Solwaraspora sp. WMMD1047: one gene and its partner. The protein of the gene in region 1 binds, or shares a complex with, the protein of each later gene. Links are inferred from orthologs where the notes say so. Each region holds a gene or a part of one and is shown on either strand. Other genes may lie near its edges.

The links.
Region 2: the proteins of tig (region 1) and rpsG are in contact, whole or in part, in a crystal structure (PDB 3GTY), measured with the Thermotoga maritima proteins. The link is inferred for Solwaraspora sp. WMMD1047 from one-to-one orthologs. Residues at the interface, in WP_004081061.1 of Thermotoga maritima: Glu122, Val124, Val129, Leu130, Tyr133, Glu188, Gly259, Ile262, Tyr263, Glu266, Ser270, Glu273, Gln274, Glu277, Arg308, Gln311, Ile312, Ser315, Tyr316, Glu325, Arg329, Arg336, Leu363, Phe366, Trp367, Arg373, Leu377, Arg381, Leu384, Glu387; in WP_004081843.1 of Thermotoga maritima: Lys34, Lys52, Lys55, Glu59, Arg62, Gln63, Glu66, Asn67, Lys69, Val71, Arg95, Ala109, Lys110, Lys111, Gly112, Arg113, Pro114, Glu117, Glu121, Ile124, Ala125, Tyr127, Asn128, Asn129, Thr130, Gly131, Lys135, Asp139, Arg142, Met143.

The regions. Positions count from the first base shown.
Region 1 is NZ_JARUBL010000001.1:5,736,318-5,739,442, forward strand. What follows is about bases 83-2,895. They hold tig (trigger factor), read right to left. Parts: upstream 2,256-2,895; coding sequence 909-2,255; downstream 83-908. Other genes in these bases: O7627_RS26135 (ATP-dependent Clp protease proteolytic subunit), read right to left, coding at 83-137; O7627_RS26140 (ATP-dependent Clp protease proteolytic subunit), read right to left, coding at 149-793; O7627_RS26160 (hypothetical protein), read right to left, coding at 2,743-2,895. In the rest of the region: more of O7627_RS26135, read right to left, coding at 1-82; more of O7627_RS26160, read right to left, coding at 2,896-3,125. UniProt on the Bacillus subtilis protein: Involved in protein export. Acts as a chaperone by maintaining the newly synthesized protein in an open conformation. Functions as a peptidyl-prolyl cis-trans isomerase.
Region 2 is NZ_JARUBL010000001.1:797,485-800,766, forward strand. Bases 179-3,148 are described here. They hold rpsG (30S ribosomal protein S7), read left to right. Parts: upstream 179-1,413; coding sequence 1,414-1,884; downstream 1,885-3,148. Other genes in these bases: O7627_RS03720 (DUF4190 domain-containing protein), read left to right, coding at 179-424; rpsL (30S ribosomal protein S12), read left to right, coding at 1,038-1,412; fusA (elongation factor G), read left to right, coding at 1,957-3,148. Also shown: more of O7627_RS03720, read left to right, coding at 1-178; more of fusA, read left to right, coding at 3,149-3,282.

The DNA of each region.
Region 1 (3,125 bases):
AAGATGATCCGGTCCTCGAAGAGCTTGTTGTACGGGTTGGACTCCTTGACCCCGTACGAGGTGCGCTCGACGAAGGAGGGCAGCACGTAGCGGGCGTGCACCGACGCGAGCTGCGGAGGGAGAGTCAGGTCAGTCATCGTCAAGCTCCTCAGCTCAGGGTCCCGGCGCCTTCCGGAACCTGATTGGCTCCGGTGATCACCTTGTCGATGAAGCCGTAGTCCCGGGCCTCGGCGGCGGTGAACCAGCGGTCCCGGTCCGAGTCGGCCTCGATCTGGGCCTGGCTCTGGCCGGTGTGGTGCGCCACCCGCTCCTGGAACATCCGCTTGGTGTAGAGCATCTGCTCCGCCTGGATGGCGATGTCGGATGCGGTGCCGCCCATCCCGCCGGACGGCTGGTGCATCATGATCCGCGCGTGCGGCAGGGCGTACCGCTTGCCCCGGGTGCCCGCGCAGAGCAGCAGCTGGCCCATTGACGCGGCCATGCCCATCGCGGTGGTGGACACGTCGTTGTCGATGAACTGCATGGTGTCGTAGATCGCCATGCCGGAGTAGACCGAACCACCCGGCGAGTTGATCCAGAGGTTGATGTCGCGGCTGGGGTCCTCCGCGGCGAGCAGCAGCAGCTGCGCGCAGATGCGGTTGGCGACCTGGTCGGTCACCTCGCTGCCCAGGAAGATGATCCGTTCCTTGAGCAGCCGGTTGTAGACCGAGTCGTCGAGGTTGCCATTCATTGAGTCACCACCGCGGGCCTGGAGCACCCGCAGCGGCATAGCTGGATCGTTCGAAACAGTCATGGCAGCCCTTCGCTCTCCGTACCGTCTTAGGCCCGACACTAACCTCTTACCGGGGCCACAGCGGGTCGCTCCGCGCACTGTTCGCTCTCAGCGCAGGGGCCCGGCGACCCGGCGGTCAGTGCTCGTGGCCGTGCTCTTCCTCGCTGGCGGCGCGCAGCTCGTCCAGGCTCACCGGGTTGCCCGCGGTGTCGGTGATCTTGATGCGCTCCATCACCGTGGAGAGCGCCTTGCCGCGCCGGACGTCGCCGAAGATCGCCGTGGCCGCGCCGGAGCGGACGAGCTGGTCGTAGTACTGCTGCGGGGCCATCCCGGCGCGCTGAGCCCGGTGCATGATCTCGTGGCCGAACTCGTCGTCGGTGACCTGGACCTGCTCGGCGTCGGCGAGGGTGTCGAGCAGGAGCTGGATCTTGACGCCCTCGGTGGCCGCCTCGGTCAGCTCGGTGTCGATCTGCTCCTCGGTCTTCTCCTCGGCGGCGAGGTACTCCTCCAGCGAGGCGCCGATCCGCTCCAGCTGGTCGACCATGGCCTGCTTGCGGTGGTCGACCTCCTCGCGTACCACGCCCTCCGGCGCGGGAATGGAGGCGGCCTCGACGAGCTGGGCCAGCGCCTTGTCTCGGGCGGCGTAGACCTGCTCCAGCCGCTTGGACTTCGCCACCCGCTCGCGCAGGTCGCCGCGCAGCTCCTCAAGGGTGTCGAACTCGCTGGCGAGCTGGGCGAACTCGTCGTTCAGCTCGGGCAGTTCCTTCTCCTTGACGGTGCGCACGGTGACCGCGACGTCGGCGTCGCGGCCGGCGAAGTCGCCGGCGACGAGCTGGGTGACGAAGGTGGTGGAGTCGCCGGCCGCCTGGCCGACAAGCACCTCGTCCAGGCCGGGCAGGAGCTGCTTGCTGCCCACCTCGTGGGAGATGTTGCTGGCCGAGCCGCCCGGCACCTCGGCGCCGTCGACGGTGGCCGCCAGGTCGATCTGCACGTAGTCACCCTCGGCGGCCGGCCGCTCGACGGTCTTGAGCGTGGCGAACCGCTCGCGCAGCCCCTTGACCTGCTCGTCGATCTCGGTCTCGTCGATCTGCACCTCGTCGACGGTCACCTCGACGCCGGACAGGTCGGGAATGGTGATCTCCGGCCGCACGTCCACCTCGGCGGTGAACTTGAGCAGCTCGCCGTCGGTCAGCTCGGTGATCTCCACCTCGGGCCGCCCGAGGGTCTTCACCTCGTGCTCGCGGACCGCCGCCAGCAACTGCTGCGGGATGGCCTCCTGGACCGCCTCGTTGAGCACCGCGCCCCGCCCGACCCGCTGGTCGATCACGTTGCTCGGCACCTTGCCCTTGCGGAAGCCGGGGATGGTGACCTGCTGGCCGATCTCCCGGTACGCCTTCCTGAGGCTCGGCTCGAGCTCGACGAACGGCACCTCGATGGCGAGCCGCACGCGCGTCGGGCTCAGAGTCTCGACGGTGCTCTTCACAGGCGTACTCCTTGCGGATCTCATCACTTGTCTGCGGACTACAGTCGGGGTGGCGGGATTTGAACCCACGGCCCCTCGCTCCCAAAGCGAGTGCGCTACCAAGCTGCGCCACACCCCGTGGCGTCCAGAAGTGTATGCCGTCCGCGACCCGGCCCGCCGCTCGGTTCCCCCGTCGCCGCACCCGGCGTCCGCACCACTCCCCCTCCGCGCCCCCCGCCGCCCCCACCCACCAAGATCATTCCCAGGTACGCGGACAGCCCGACCGCCCCCCGCCGGGCACTCCGGCCCGCCGCTTGCCCGACCCCCCGCCGGACCCGGTACGCTGTCGGTCGCAGGACCGGGCAACCGGCCCTCGCGCGGGCGTAGCTCAATGGCAGAGTCTCAGTCTTCCAAACTGATTGTGCGGGTTCGATTCCCGTCGCCCGCTCCACACCCTCCGGAAGCGCGTCCAACTCCGCGCGCCCCATCAGGACACCGTACGGCCCGCTCATGCGGCCGCCAGATCATGCACCGACAGGTACACACCGTGTTTCCGGAACCCGGCCGGCGCCCATGCCAGGGCATCGGCGCGATGGATGGCCAGTTCGGCTGGGAACCAAGCCCGGCGCAGCACCCGGGTCTCGGCCCACGTCGGTGGAGCAAGATCCGCTTGGGCGAGCAGGTGCTCCGCGAGCGCCGCCAGCAGGGCATCCCACCGTGCGTCCCCGGTCGGTCCAGGCTCGTCCTGCAACAGACCGACCCTGGTGTCGACCGGCTCCCACCGGTACTCCTCCAGGAACTCCCACACCAGCTTCCAGCGGATCCGATCGCTGTCCGCGGACGTGAGGTGGGTCGCCAACGTGGCCAGGCTCATCGGTTCGTAGGAAGTAA
Region 2 (3,282 bases), 4.9 Mb from region 1 along the record:
GCCGCCACCGCCGCGCGAGAGCTGGCGGCCGCCGCGGCGGGTGGAGCGGGTCACCGGTACGCCGTTCGGAGTGGTCTATCTCGACGTTCAACCGGTCACCTCCGGCCTGGCGGTCGGGGCGTTGGCCGCCGGGATCGCCTCGCTGATCGTCTCGCTGCTGGTGATCTGCTTCGGCGTGGCCGGTGCCCAGGGCGGCTGGGGTGGCTGGGCGGCCGGGGCGTTCGCGCTGCTGGCCGGCGTCGCCGGTGGGGCCGGGGTGATTCTGGGCGAGTTGGGGCGGCGCCAGATCCGCCGGACCGCGCCGCCGCCGGCGGTCCGCTTCACCGGCCGGGGGATGGCCCTGTCCGGGCTGATCTGCGCCGCGGTCGGGCTGGTGCTCACGATCATCGGATTCGGCACCGCCCTCCTGCTCCAGATCTCCTGACGAGCCGCCGGCACCCGGCGCCGGCGTCCGGGCGACTCCACCCGAGCGGCGGCACCAGCGGGCAGCGGCACCCGGGTGGTCCGGGGTGGGTGTTCCGGGCCGCCGAGCCGTTTCGCGGTCGAGCCGGTACACTGGAGCATCGGAGCTGCTAGCCGCGAGTGAACTGGGGCGCCGGGACGGAAGAGGGGCCGAACGCCGGAGGGTGCGGCGGGGCCTCTGGAAGACCCGTTTTGACCAGCGCGCTCAGGGTGGGTAGTCTTTCCCCTCGTGCCCGGGCATGCCCGGGCAACTCGTGCGTGCGCCCGAGCCGGTGTCCGGTGTTCGAGCGCCGTCGCGACAAAGTCGAACAGGGCCCGGTGTGCACACGCCCGCCGGGTGGCAGGTCCCGCCAGCGGCGGGAATCCGGGAGCGTGCGAGCTCGTGCGACCGGACCGGGGGAGGGCGACACGCCCGACCGCGGGTGCCGGGACCACCGCAAGGTGGCCCTGGTTGGAATGTAGGAGAGCCGCCCACCAGGGTGGCTATGGCGACACGGCCGGCCGCAAGTGGCGGCCCCGGAGATGGCTTCGGACCGCAGGTCGGGTCCGGACGGGAAAGGGAGCGGAGAAACCCGGTGCCCACGATCCAGCAGTTGGTCCGCAAGGGCCGCCAGGCGAAGACGAGCAAGACCAAGACGCCGGCGCTGAAGGGGAGTCCTCAGCGGCGCGGCGTGTGCACGCGCGTGTACACCACCACCCCCAAGAAGCCCAACTCGGCGCTGCGCAAGGTCGCTCGTGTGAAGCTGAGCAGCCAGATCGAGGTGACCGCCTACATCCCCGGTGTCGGCCACAACCTGCAGGAGCACTCGATCGTGCTCGTCCGCGGCGGCCGGGTGAAGGACCTCCCCGGCGTGCGTTACAAGATCGTCCGCGGTTCGCTGGACACCCAGGGCGTCCGCAACCGCAAGCAGGCGCGCAGCCGTTACGGCGCGAAGAAGGAGAAGAGCTGACATGCCGCGTAAGGGTCCCGCTCCGCGTCGGCCGCTGGTCGCCGACCCGGTGTACAACTCGCCGTTGGTCACCCAGCTGGTGAACAAGATCCTGCTGCGTGGCAAGCGCCAGCTCGCCGAGCGCATCGTGTACGGCGCCCTGGAGGGCTGCCGGGAGAAGTCGGGCACCGACCCGGTCGTCACCCTCAAGCGGGCGATGGACAACGTCAAGCCGACGCTGGAGGTGCGCAGCCGCCGGGTCGGTGGCGCCACCTACCAGGTGCCGGTCGAGGTCCGGCCGGCCCGGGCCACCACGCTCGGGCTGCGGTGGCTGGTCACGTACTCGAAGGCCCGCCGCGAGAAGACCATGATCGAGCGGCTCATGAACGAGCTGCTCGACGCGAGCAACGGCCTCGGCGCCGCCGTCAAGCGGCGTGAGGACACCCACAAGATGGCCGAGTCCAACAAGGCCTTCGCGCACTACCGCTGGTAATTCGAAGATGTGGCCCGCGCCGGGGTTGACGGCGTGACCGGGCTGTCGAGACGACGATAAGTAGGGATTGAAGTGGCCGCCGCAGACGCGCTCGCCAACGTACGCAACATCGGCATCATGGCGCACATCGACGCTGGTAAGACCACGACCACCGAGCGGATCCTGTTCTACACCGGCATCACGTACAAGATCGGTGAGGTCCACGACGGCGGTGCCGTCATGGACTGGATGGAGCAGGAGCAGGAGCGGGGCATCACGATCACTTCCGCCGCCACCAAGTGCGAGTGGAAGGATCACACGATCCAGATCATCGACACGCCCGGTCACGTCGACTTCACCGTCGAGGTCGAGCGGTCGCTGCGGGTGCTCGACGGCGCCGTCGCGGTCTACGACGGGGTCGCCGGCGTGGAGCCGCAGACCGAGAACGTCTGGCGCCAGGCGGACAAGTACAACGTCCCCCGGATGTGTTTCGTCAACAAGCTGGACCGCACCGGGGCGGACTTCTTCCGCTGCGTCCAGATGATGATCGACCGGCTGAACGCCACGCCGCTGGTCCTGCAGCTCCCGATCGGGTCGGAGGCCGACTTCATCGGCGTCGTCGACCTGATCGGGATGCGCGCGCTGACCTGGCGCGGCGAGACCCAGAAGGGTGAGGACTTCACCCTGGAGGAGATCCCGGCCGAGCTCGCCGACGACGCCGCGCTCTGGCGCGACAAGCTGGTGGAGACGCTCGCCGACGTGGACGACTCGATCATGGAGAAGTACCTCGAGGGTGAGGAAGTCCCGGTCGAGGAGCTGCGGGCGGCGATCCGGCGGGCCACCATCGCCGGCAAGGCCAACCCGGTGCTCTGCGGTTCGGCGTTCAAGAACAAGGGCGTGCAGCCGATGCTGGACGCGGTGGTCGACTTCCTGCCCTCGCCGCTGGACGTTCCGGCGATCGAGGGTACGGCCACCGACGGCGAGACCCCGATGCTGCGGAAGCCGTCGAAGTCGGAGCCGTTCTCGGGCCTCGCCTTCAAGATCCAGACCGACCGGCACCTCGGTAAGCTCACCTACGTCCGGGTCTACTCCGGCGTGGTGGAGACCGGGTCCCAGGTGATCAACTCCACCAAGGACCGCAAGGAGCGGATCGGCAAGATCTACCAGATGCACGCCAACAAGCGGGAGGAGCGCGGCTCCGCCCAGGCCGGCGACATCATCGCGGTGCAGGGTCTGAAGCAGACCACCACCGGCGACACCCTCTGCGACCCGGCGAGCCCGGTGATCCTGGAGTCGATGACCTTCCCCGAGCCGGTCATCGAGGTCGCGATCGAGCCCAAGACCAAGGCCGACCAGGAGAAGCTCAGCACCGCCATCCAGCGGCTCGCCGAGGAGGACCCGACGTTCCGGGTCAAGCTC